2 regions of the Motilimonas sp. 1_MG-2023 genome follow, and region 2 is predicted to be linked to the other one. Evidence: predicted binding sites of a transcription regulator. Region 2 holds the regulator's gene; the other holds the start of a gene.

Region 1 (6,204 bases), on a different contig from region 2:
GAAAGATCATCATAGTGTTCAGCAATGGTCATGAAGTCGGCTAAACCTTGGCATGGGTGATACAAATCACAAAGGGAATTAATCACAGGTACATTAGAGTACTCAGCCAACTCTTCCAGTGTTTTATGGGACATGACTCGCGCCACAATACAATCGGCCCAACGCGTTAAATTCGATGCAAAATCTTTCACCGTTTCACGCTCACCAATCGCACCATTTTGTGAATCAAGGTAGACCGCATGACCGCCCATTTTATGAATACCAATATCAAAGGTCACGCGAGTACGCAGCGATTGCTTTTCAAAAATGGTAACGATGCTTTTCCCTTTTAGGGCATCAGCATATTTTTTCGGGTTCGCTTTTAAGTCCTTACCCAAGTTAATGAGCTCAATGACCTGCTGCTTACTGGCTTCTTTACCTGTTAATAAATGTTCCATGCTCCCTCCCTCTTGCTGGCAGCTTTTAGTCACCAGCGTAAATGCGTTATTTAAGTACCTTAGTACCTTTATTGTCACCTTTTAATAAGGCAATTAAATTTTCCGGTTGTTTCCAACTTGCTAACATAACGTGACCTAGGGTTTCAGCCGCTTCTAATGCTGCTTGTACTTTCACCGTCATGCCATCACGGATCACGCCAGCTGCAATCAATTCATTGGCGAGCGTGGTATTAAGTTCAGGAATAAGCTGTTGATTACCATCAAGCACACCATCAACATCAGACAGGAACACTAACTCGGCGCCTACTAACTCACAAATCGCGATAGCCGCTTGGTCAGCATTAACATTATACAAACGGCCGTCTTCACCAATGCCAATAGATGAAATAACCGGTAATTGGTTCGCCGCTAATAACACCTTAAGCAAGGTTGGATCATTTGGCTTACATTGACCAACAGCACCAAGCTCAGGATCAAGTTGAGTCACCTTAGTACTAAAGCCATCGGCTAAAGAAAGGCCAACAGCACTTAGGCCTGCTTGCAGCGCTTTCGCCATTAATAGCTTATTTGAGGTGCCCGCCAATGCCCCTGCCACGTAAGGAATTTGCTCAAATGGGGTAATACGTAAGCCGTTTTTCTTTTCGCTTTTGATGCCCATTTTACTCAGCACATCTTCTACCACTATTCCGCCGCCATGCACCAAAATCAATGAACGTTGGTTATCTGTTAAATAGCGCGTTAACGCATCAAATAAGTTTGCAAGGGCAGTGTTATTCTCAAGTACTGCACCGCCAAGTTTAATTAACAGTGGTTTATTCATGCTGTTGTTACTTCCTTACGGCCAATGGCCAACAAAACTCGCTATTCTATGTGTTTTTCAGCATCACTTAAAAGTCACGCTTCACAGAACCGAGGGTTTAAATCAACGAGGTGGTCATTGGGAAACCAAATTTGATATTAATGCACTGCATAGCTTGTGATGATGCGCCTTTCAACAAGTTATCTGTTGCACTAAAAATCACTAAGTCTTCACCATCTTGTGCCCAAGCAATATCACAGAAAGGCGTACCTTCAACATTTTTAATTGCTGGGTATGAACCTTTAAGTAAACGAACAATAGGCTCGTCTTGATAAGCTTGTTCATACACCTCTTGCACTTGCTCGGGTGTCACGCCTTCTTTTAGTACCACATTAATGGTGGCTAAAATACCACGCTTATAGCTACCTAAGTGCGGCGTAAATACCACTGGCGTACCAAGATGACTATCAATTTCAGGCTTGTGTCTGTGGGTAAACACGCCATAAGGTTGTAAGCTCACCTCGCAAAAGCTCGAAGTGGTTGACGCTTTGCGCCCTGCACCACTGACACCACTCGTCGCGTTAATGGTTGGCTTAACACCAGCCTTAATCAAACCTGCTACTTGTAATGGTTTAAGCGCCAGCAAAGAAGTAGTGGTATAACAACCAGGAACGGCAATCAAATCAGTATCTTTTACCGCTTCGGCATTCCATTCGGCTAAGCCATACACCGCTTTTTCTAGTAGTACTGGGTGTTGATGAGTAAAACCGTAGAATTTTTCATAGAAGGCTGAGTCTTTAACACGAAATGCACCAGATAAATCAAACACAGTGGTATTGGCTGCTAAAAAGTGTGGCGCTAAGTCATGGCTTACTTCGTGCGCCGTGGCTAACACTACAATATCAATGCCGTCGCAAGTAGCGGGAATATCTGCAATCGCTAATGGCTGTATGGTTTGATCAACCACCCCCAGCAGTTTACCGTATAGATCAGAAATAGGCTTTCCTTGATCTTGGCTGTTCTCTGATACGTATAAACCCGCTAATTCAAGACCAGGATGTTTAGCAATATAAAGGGCTAATTCGGCACCAGTATAACCACTGGCCCCCACTATAATTGTTTTCAACATATCGAATTCCGTTTGATTTCAGCTATTTAAATGAGATTAAGACTAACAAAATGCGCGCCTAAAAGCGCCTTGATTAAAGGTGAGATCGTCGTCGCGAATTGTGGGAAAAATTAGTCTTCATTATCGGGCATAATTTGTTATGTTAATTCAGGCTGAAATGCTAGCCGAATCTAACTTTTTATGCAATATTTCTGCATTAATATTTATTTTTAATTTTGAGGCCCTATGTCATTACCTGGATTTATTGAAACATATCGCGAATTGATCGCCACGCCTTCTATTAGTTCTACTGATTCCGCTTGGGATCAGAGTAATCAACAGGTAATCACAAAACTGGCTAGTTGGTTTGAAACCGCTGGTTTTCAAGTTGAAGTGACACCGCTACCTGGCCTAGCAGGCAAGTACAATATGGTTGCCACAATAGGCCAAGGTGAAGGCGGTCTACTGCTTGCAGGCCATACAGATACCGTACCTTTTGATGATGGCCAGTGGAGCAAAGATCCCTTTAAACTCACTGAAGATGGTAATCGCTTATATGGCCTTGGTACCATCGATATGAAAGGCTTCTTTGCATTTATTCTTGAAGCCGTAAAAGGCTTAGATTTAACAAAAATGAACAAGCCACTACGCATCCTAGCCACTGCCGATGAAGAAACCACCATGGCTGGCGCTCGCGACATTGCTAGTCGTCAACATATCAAGCCAGACTATGCTGTCATTGGCGAGCCGACGGGATTGGTTCCTGTATTTATGCACAAAGGCCATATGTCAGAAGCCATTCGTATTACCGGGCGCAGTGGCCATAGTTCAGATCCCAGTAAAGGACTAAATGCGATAGAGGTCATGCACAAGGTACTGGCCGAGTTATTAAAAGTGCAGCAGCTGTTTAAAGAAAAGTACAATTGCCCACATTTTGAAGTGCCAGCCCCCACCCTAAACTTTGGCCATATTCATGGCGGCGACAGCCCCAATCGTATTTGTGGTTGTTGCGAGCTGCATATTGATATGCGCCCCATTCCGGGGGTCAGCCCTAACGAACTATTCATTACCTTGAAATCGGCATTAGCGGGCATTGAGCAACAATACCCTGGCGCAGTAGATGTATTTCATTTACACGAGCCGATCCCTGCTTATTCATGTAGTGAAACCTCTGATTTAGTACAAACCGCCGAGCAGTTAAGCGGGAATAAAGCTGAAGCGGTTAACTACTGCACTGAGGCGCCTTTTATTCAACAACTTGGCTGTGACACCATCGTCATGGGCCCAGGCCATATTGGCCAAGCACACCAGCCTGATGAATATTTGGATCTTTCTTTTGTTAAGCCGACCAGTGAACTGCTTAGCTCACTGATAAAGCGCTTTTGCTTAGCCTAATCTGCCGTAAAAGTTAAGCTTAGGTCTGACAACAGCTAGATATAGTTGCTAATTATAGGCTTGCTTGAATTTGGTTATTGAAACACAGATTGGTGACTAATTGTGGTATGAATATACAACAATCTAACAGCAGCGGTGCGGGCTAATTGATTGAATCAGCAGTTGGTTTTATATCCAACCTTAACAAAAATGTAAGAAAGTTACACAAAAAACCATGAATTACTCATGGGTTATTGGTCAAATAAATCGACTGAGTAAATTTGACCCAATGCCCATTTTGCGTATAGATTAGACACAAGTTAACGATAAGTTTAGCGTTATTAGGTTTTAAATGGGTTTTATTGAACTGATTCGAAACACGAACAGAAAAATAAAAAAGTTGTAAAAACACAACAAATGTAAGGACAACAGCGATGAACGACAAGTATGCTGCTCTACGCAGTAACGTAGGCTTACTAGGTCAGCTATTAGGGCAAACTATCTCCAACCATCTAGGTGAAGAGTTTCTAGAAAAAATTGAAACCATTAGACAATTGTCTAAATCATCTCGTGCGGGTAATGATGCTGATGGAGAACTACTCGTAGCTATGCTTGCAGGCCTGTCGGACGATGAACTGTTACCTGTAGCTCGTGCCTTCACCCACTTTTTAAACCTCGCTAATATTGCAGAGCAGTTTCATACCACTTCACGCCACTGTGAAGAGCAAGTTTGCGCACCAGATCCAATTGATGAGTTGTTCGGCAAATTAAAAGCGTCAGATGCGAGCCCAGAGGCGATTAAAGCCGCCATTGAAGAAATGAAAATGGACTTGGTACTGACTGCGCATCCAACAGAAATTACCCGCCGAACCCTGATCCATAAGCACGTTGCCATCAACAGTTGCTTAGCTTCATTAGAGCTAAGTGATATCTCTGAGCGCGAAAAAGAAAAATTACTTTACCGCTTGGAAGAGCTAATCACCCAAGCTTGGCACACTGATGAAATTCGTAAGCAACGTCCAACTCCAGTTGATGAAGCAAAATGGGGCTTCGCCGTGGTTGAAAACAGCCTATGGCAAGCGGTACCAGATTATATTCGTAATCTCGATGAACGCGTGCAAAAGAACTTTGGCTTTGCCCTACCTATTGATGCTGCGCCAATCACTTTTACTTCATGGATGGGGGGCGACCGTGATGGCAACCCATTTGTGACCAGTAAAGTAACGGAAGAAGTATTACTATCAAGCCGTTGGGTGGGTGTTAGCTTGTTCCTTAAAGACATCAAGCAGCTGACTAGCGAACTGTCAATGATGGACTGTAACGACGCGCTACGCGAAGTGGCAGGCGACGTGCATGAACCTTATCGTGAATTACTAAAAGGCCTGCGTGGTGATCTCAAAGAGACGCTAAACTACCTTAGCGCAACGCTGCAAGGCGAATATACCGAAGCACGCGACCTTATCAATCGCACCGAACAACTGACCCAGCCACTAACCCTATGTTATGAATCACTACATGACTGCGGCATGGGCATTATTGCAGATGGCTTGTTGTTAGACGTGCTGCGCCGCGTAGCTTGTTTTGGTATCAACCTTGTTAAACTCGATATCCGCCAAGACGGCGAACGTCACGGCGATGTGATCGCTGAACTAACTCGTTACCTCGGTATTGGTGACTACGCCAGCTGGAACGAAGAAGAAAAACAAACCTTCTTATTACAAGAACTGAACAGCAAGCGCCCGCTGATCCCACAAGATTGGCAACCAATGCCTGACAACCAAGAAGTTCTAGACACTTGCCGTGTGGTGGCAAAAACCGATCCACAAGCCTTAGGTATCTATATTATTTCCATGGCGCGCCAAGCGTCAGACGTGCTAGCAGTGCAACTATTGTTAAAAGAATGTGGTTGCCCATTCCGCATTGCCGTCGCACCTTTGTTTGAAACCTTAGACGATTTAAACAACGCAGAACAAGTGATCAAACGCTTATTCGCTGTCGATTGGTACCGAGGTTATATCAACGGCCAACAACACGTGATGATCGGCTACTCTGACTCAGCCAAAGATGCCGGCGTATTGGCTGCTAACTGGGCACAATATCGCGCGCAAGAGGCATTGGTTGCCCTTTGTGAAGCAAACAATGTGTGCTTAACCTTATTCCACGGCCGTGGTGGTACCATAGGTCGCGGTGGTGCACCAGCACACGCAGCCTTGTTATCACAACCACCAGGCTCACTCAAAGGTGGCCTACGGGTAACTGAGCAAGGCGAAATGATCCGCTTTAAGTTCGGCTTATCAAGCATTGCTCAGCAATCACTGAACCTTTACACCGCGGCCATTTTAGAAGCTAACTTATTACCACCACCGGCGCCAAAACAAGAATGGCGCGACATGATGGATCAATTATCGGAAGATTCATGTACTGAGTACCGTGGCATGGTGCAACACGAGCCAGACTTTGTACCTTATTTCCGCAGTGTAACGCCT
Region 2 (6,204 bases):
TTATCATTATTTTGGATCACCAGTAGTTGGGCCATTGGCCTGCTACTGGTTTTTCCTGTTATAGCCATTATTTATCAAGGCTTACAACCCGCTGGAGATTTGTTTCAGCATTTGATGGACACCGTGATGTGGGATTATATCCACAACACGGTTTTGTTGATCTTAGGGGTTGGTGTTTTAAGCTTTATGATGGCTATCCCTGCGGCATGGTTTATGGCCATGTGTGATATTCCTGGACGTAAATATTTGCAATGGGCGCTGATGTTGCCCTTGGCGATGCCCGCTTATATTGTGGCCGGTATTTATACCGAGTTACTTGATTTTGCAGGCCCCGTGCAAAGTGTGTTGCGCGATGTTTTTGGTTGGCAAACCGCGCGTGATTATTGGTTTCCTAATATCCGTAGCTTAGGTGGCGCCATTGTTATTATTGCAAGTGTGCTTTTCCCCTATCTTTATTTACTCGCACGGACTTCTTTTTTAGAGCAATCTGTTACCTTAATGCAGTCGGCTCAGCTGCTAGGCAAAACGCCGTTGCAAGCTTTTTGCCGTATTAGTTTACCGTTGGCAAGACCTGCCATTGCAGTCGGGCTATCTTTAATTGCGATGGAAACCTTAGCCGATTTTGCAACCGTGAACTTTTTTGCTGTTAATACGTTAACTCGTGCTGTGTTTGATACTTGGCAAGGTTACGGTAGCCTTCATGCAGCAGCCAAAATATCGACGCTAATGTTAGTAGTAGTGGTAATGTTATTAGCATTGGAACGTTTTAGTCGACGCAAACAAAAAGTTTTTCAAAAAAATATGGGGCAAGAGAGCGCGCATTTGTTGCTTATGAAACCATGGCAGCAGTGGTTGGCGGCATTGTTTTGTTGGTCTTTAGTTACACTCGGCTTTATATTTCCATTTTCGATGTTAGTTTACTTTGCTACGCAATATTTTACTGATTCTTGGACCGCTGAATTTATTGAATTTAGCTTAAATACTTTTTTCATTGCCGGAGTGGTTGCTGTACTTGCTTGTATCATCGCTATTCTGGTCGGTTTATTTCGCCGTTTACATATGCAACGAGGCTCAGATATTCCCGCTCGCTTGAGCTCAATGGGATATGCCGTTCCGGGCACAGTGTTGGCCATTGGTATATTGATCCCTTTTGGTTGGCTTGATCATAGTTTAAATGACTTGGTTGAGCATTTTGGTGGACAAGGGCCTGGGCTATTATTTAGTGGCACTATGCTGGCGTTGATTGCTGGTTATTTGGTGCGTTTTACTGCTATCGCGGTGGGGGCGGTAGAAAGTAGCATCAATAAAATTCCACCTTCACTTGATATGGTGTCGCGTACTTTAGGGCACTCTCCGGTAAAAATGGTGCGAAAAGTTCATATTCCATTGATTAGTAAAGGCTGTTTTACAGCTGTGTTGTTGGTATTTATTGAATCAATGAAAGAATTACCGGCGGCGCTTATTTTGCGGCCATTTAACTTTGAAACATTAGCGACATATGTTTATCAGTTTGTTTCTGATGAGATGATCGAGCATGGCGCATTGGCTGCGATAGTGATTATCTTAGTGGGTTTAGTGCCATTGATCATATTGAGTCGCTCTATTGAGCGGCATTAATAGAGTTTATCACCCCTCTTTTTTAAAAGTTTTTAAAAGGACACCCTTAGCTATGTCAGCATTGGTTATCTCAAACGTTCATTGTAGCTACAACGGCCTCGATATTTTGTCGGATATGAGTGTCACGCTAGAAGAGAATGAGATCCTCTGTCTATTGGGCTCAAGTGGTTGTGGTAAAACCACGTTACTTAAAGCCATCGCCGGATTGCTACCATTGAAATCGGGTGAGGTAATGATCAATGGCAAAGTGGTTAATAAAACAGGTTTCCACTTACCTCCTGAGCAACGCAAAATTGGCATGATTTTCCAAGATTACGCCTTATTTCCGCACATGACGGTGATGGATAACGTGGTGTTTGGTATTGATGAGTTGCCGAAAAAAGAACAGCAGCAGCGTGCCAAGCAAGTACTGGATTTGGTGAACCTTAGCGAATTGAGTGAACGTTATCCACATCAACTTTCAGGTGGTCAGCAACAGCGTGTCGCGATTGCACGAGCGCTAGCATATCAGCCGGATTTAATGCTGCTGGATGAGCCTTTTTCTAATATTGACAGCCAGGTGCGATTGAAACTGATTGCTGAAATTCGACAGATTCTAAAAAAAGCTGGGGTAAGTGCGGTATTTGTTACTCACTCAAAAGAAGAAGCATTTGCTTTTGCTGATAAACTGGCGGTACTAGACCAAGGTAAAATTGTGCAAGTAGGAACGCCGGATCAGTTGTATCTTCGTCCGGCTACTCGTTTTGTTGCTGATTTCCTTGGTGGTGGCAACTATTTACCCGCCACTGTGATTGATGAGCACCACGTCAATACACCTTTGGGTAGAGTGTGTAGTACTGTTGCTCACCATAAATCAGATGCGACCAGCTACGATATTTTTATCAGGCCGCAACAAATAAGCTTAACGGCTAATGATACGGGAGCGGGCGTGGTGAGTGATGTGCAGTTTCTTGGCGCCAGTTCAAAAGTATATGTAAAACTCGCACAGCAAGAGTTTGAGTGTCAGGTTGCGCAGCATTTTACTGCACAGCAAGCTGTGGATTTAGCGGTTATGCCTCATGAGCTTATTTTATTCGATAAGCAAAGCGCCTAATGGTTCTTAGCGCATATCAAACAAGCTTTTGACAGTAAGCACAGTGCGTTGAATTTCTTTCGTATTAGTGGGAGTGATGAAGATTGTATCATCGCCTGCAATGGTCCCTAAAATCCCGTCTGCTTTACTGAGTGAGTCGAGCAATCTTGCAATTAGCTGCGCGGCGCCTGGGCTGGTACGGATCACAACCAATGCGTCATTGTAATCGATGTCACTGACTAAGTTCTTCAACGGGCTACTGGTAGCCGGTACGCCTAATTCAGCTGGTAGACAATAAACCATCTCAGATTTAGCATTGCGAGTGCGCACTGCGCCAAAGCGGTTTAGCATCCGAGATACTTTTGATTGATTGATATTATCAAAGCCTTGCGCTTGCAATGCGCTGACAATTTCACCTTGTGAGCCGAACGTTTCTTCTTTTAAAAGAGATTTAAATGCTTCAATAAGGCGATCTTGCTTGTCGTTGTTTTTCATTAGAAATACATAATCAGTCAAAAATAAACCAATATCTTGCATAAAAAATCATTTTCTAGCAAGTGATATGGTTAGTTGGAAAGGCTAAAAGAGAGCGGTATCACCAAATAAACTTAAAAGACTCAATAGATAGGTTGTTGCAGTTCATATTAAGGCTGAAAAATACATTTAACAGGTAATTGTTCGAAAATTTAGTAATATGTCGAGTTTGATTCTGTTTAAAGTCACCGCTGACTAAAAAACGGGATTCTAAACTAGAATAGAGTCAGGCGCTAGTGGATTTGAAGAAAGGGTGAAGTGTTATGTGGCGAGTGTTGTTATTGTGTTGTTTAAGTTTTCAGAGTGTTGCTGCTAGTCGGATTCAATTTGCTACTGAGGCCAGTTACCCACCTTTCGAATATTTAGATGATGCAGGGCAATTCGCCGGCTTAGATATCGATTTAGCTAACGCGCTTTGCCGCCACTTAAAAGCTGAGTGTGTATTTCATAATAAAGCATTTGATAGTTTGATACCGGCTTTGCAATTTCGTAATTATGATGCCGTAATTGCGGCACTTAATGTCACCGAAGCGCGCAGTGCTTTAGTGGCATTTACGGATATTTATTACGATAGTAGTGCGGTGTTTGTTGCCAAAAAAGGCACATATGACGGAGCGGTTAACGTTAAAAATCAAGCCATTGGTGTACAAAATGGTAGCCAACAACAGCGCTATCTTGTTGAAGAGCCATCCATGCAAGGGGCGCTGACAGTGCCTTATGCCACTTATGCAAAAGCTTTTGCTGACCTTCGCTTGGGTGATATTGATGCAGTATTAGTGGATTTTGCTGTCGCCGATGCTTGGTTACAAGCGCCAACAAATAGCGAGTTTGAGATAGTTGGGAAAAAGATCACTGATGTGGAATATTTTGGTCTTGGTTATGGGATTGCGGTCAACAAGTCGAATAAGCGCCTGCTTAGGGATTTAAATAAAGCATTAAAGCAAATCAAGGCTACAGGGGAATACGATCGGATTATTATGAAGTACTTTCGCTAGCAGAGAAGGCTGGATTGGTTGTTAAAATGGGCTTAAATGCTAACGAGATGTTAAAAAAGCTGTAAGTTATGGTTGGGTTTTTTCTATTTGCTCACAACTTAGGGTTTCAGCTCTGTTAACAGATTGTGTTTTTTAGGTGGATCTCATAGACTTTGCTCGCATAATAAAAGGAATGAATCCTCACCTACACATAACGGAGACAACCACATGAAAGTAGCTGTTTTAGGCGCTGCGGGCGGTATCGGTCAAGCCCTTTCTCTTTTGCTAAAAAATGATTTACCAGCTGGCTCAGAATTATCATTATATGATATTGCACCTGTTACCCCAGGTGTTGCAAAAGACCTTAGCCATATCCCAACTGATGTTGCGATTGAAGGCTTTGCTGGCGAAGATCCAACACCGGCACTTGTTGGTGCTGATTTAGTGCTTATTTCTGCTGGTGTAGCACGTAAGCCTGGTATGGATCGCGCGGACTTATTTAATGTAAACGCGGGTATCGTTAAAAACCTGATTGAAAAAGTAGCGGCTGCTTGTCCAAAAGCATGTATCGGTATCATCACTAACCCTGTTAACACGACCGTTGCGATTGCGCGTGAAGTGCTAAAAAATGCTGGCGTTTACGATAAAAACAAATTATTTGGTATCACTACTTTAGATGTTATCCGCTCTGAAACCTTCATCGCTGAAGCGAAAGGCTTAAAAGCAACGGATATTAAAGTTAACGTTATCGGTGGTCACTCAGGTGTTACTATCCTTCCGCTACTTTCACAAGTTCAAGGTGTTGAATTCTCTGATGAAGAAATCGCTAGCCTAACCACACGCATTCAAAACGCGGGTACTGAAGTAGTTGAAGCGAAGGCCGGTGGCGGCTCTGCAACACTTTCAATGGGTCAAGCGGCAGCGCGTTTTGGTCTGTCAGTAGTGGCAGCGCTAAACGGTAAGCAAGGTGTTGTTGAATGTACTTATGTGGATGCTGGCAGCGAGCATGCAGAGTTCTTCGCACAACCAGTATTACTTGGTAAAAACGGCGTAGAGAAAGTACTGCCTTACGGCGACATCAGCGCATTTGAACAAACAGCATTAACTGAAATGCTAGATACCCTAAAAGGTGACATTCAAAAAGGCGTGGATTTCGTTTAATTCATACTGGTTAATCCCATGTCTGCACTAGCAGCTTGTGGTTAGTGAAAAACCCCAAATATTTAGTTTGGGGTTTTATTTTATCGACACCCAAGCAGCTTGATTTTGCAACGTATAGCTATCTCCAACCACTTGTTGTCAAAGCAATTAATAACACCTCTCAGGCTAAAAATTGATAATTCGGGTTGTTAATTTTCACCACTACTGGGTAGACTCATTGCTAGGTTAACTCTATTGGCGAATTGACATGGCTCTTGATACTGCGCAGCGGCGTAAAGCGATTTTAGAATACATTCAAAAAAATCAACAAGGTGAGGTCAGTTGGTTTGCTGAATTGTACCAAGTCTCTACTGTGACTATTCGTAACGATCTAAATTATTTAGAAAAAAAAGGATGTGTTATCCGTTGTTATGGTGGCGCGTTACTTAACAATCAATTTACCTTCGATAAACCACTGAACGACAAAAAGCAGCTAAACACCAGCATTAAAGCCAAGCTTGGCAAATACGCCGCTTCATTAATTAAAGATGGCGATAAGATCATTCTTGATTCTGGCTCGACCACTGAACAAATTGCTTACCATCTTCACTCTATGCGTCACCTTACTGTGATGACGAATGGAATCAACATCGCTTATCACCTCGCCAATCAACCTGATATAGAAGTCATGCTCACTGGTGGCACTATTCGTAAGCGTTCATATTCTATCAATGGGACTAGTGGTGAAGGCCTGCTGTCTAGCTTTCGCTTCAATACCTTATTTTTAGGGGTAGACGGTTTTGATAAAATAGCCGGGATCACGACACCCCATCAAGGTGAAGCTGATATCAATCGAAAAATGGTTGA

The links. Region 2 encodes ArgR, which controls arginine synthesis, uptake and breakdown. Its sites were predicted from a motif close to ANTGAATANNTATTCANT; they were not measured.
Region 1: argC (N-acetyl-gamma-glutamyl-phosphate reductase) is a predicted target of ArgR. The motif match lies at 2,556-2,573, and genes of this name have one in related genera.

The regions. Positions count from the first base shown of each region.
Region 1 covers NZ_JAUOPX010000032.1:13,029-19,232, forward strand. The annotation lists gene Q4519_RS15460 (ornithine carbamoyltransferase) at 1-437, opposite strand, end outside; gene argB (acetylglutamate kinase) at 484-1,257, opposite strand; gene argC (N-acetyl-gamma-glutamyl-phosphate reductase) at 1,355-2,365, opposite strand; gene argE (acetylornithine deacetylase) at 2,591-3,739, shown strand; gene ppc (phosphoenolpyruvate carboxylase) at 4,153-6,204, shown strand, end outside.
Region 2 covers NZ_JAUOPX010000002.1:136,712-142,915, reverse strand. The annotation lists gene Q4519_RS01805 (iron ABC transporter permease) at 1-1,617, shown strand, start outside; gene Q4519_RS01800 (ABC transporter ATP-binding protein) at 1,670-2,710, shown strand; gene argR (transcriptional regulator ArgR) at 2,717-3,184, opposite strand; gene Q4519_RS01790 (transporter substrate-binding domain-containing protein) at 3,487-4,218, shown strand; gene mdh (malate dehydrogenase) at 4,426-5,358, shown strand; gene agaR (transcriptional repressor AgaR) at 5,606-6,204, shown strand, end outside.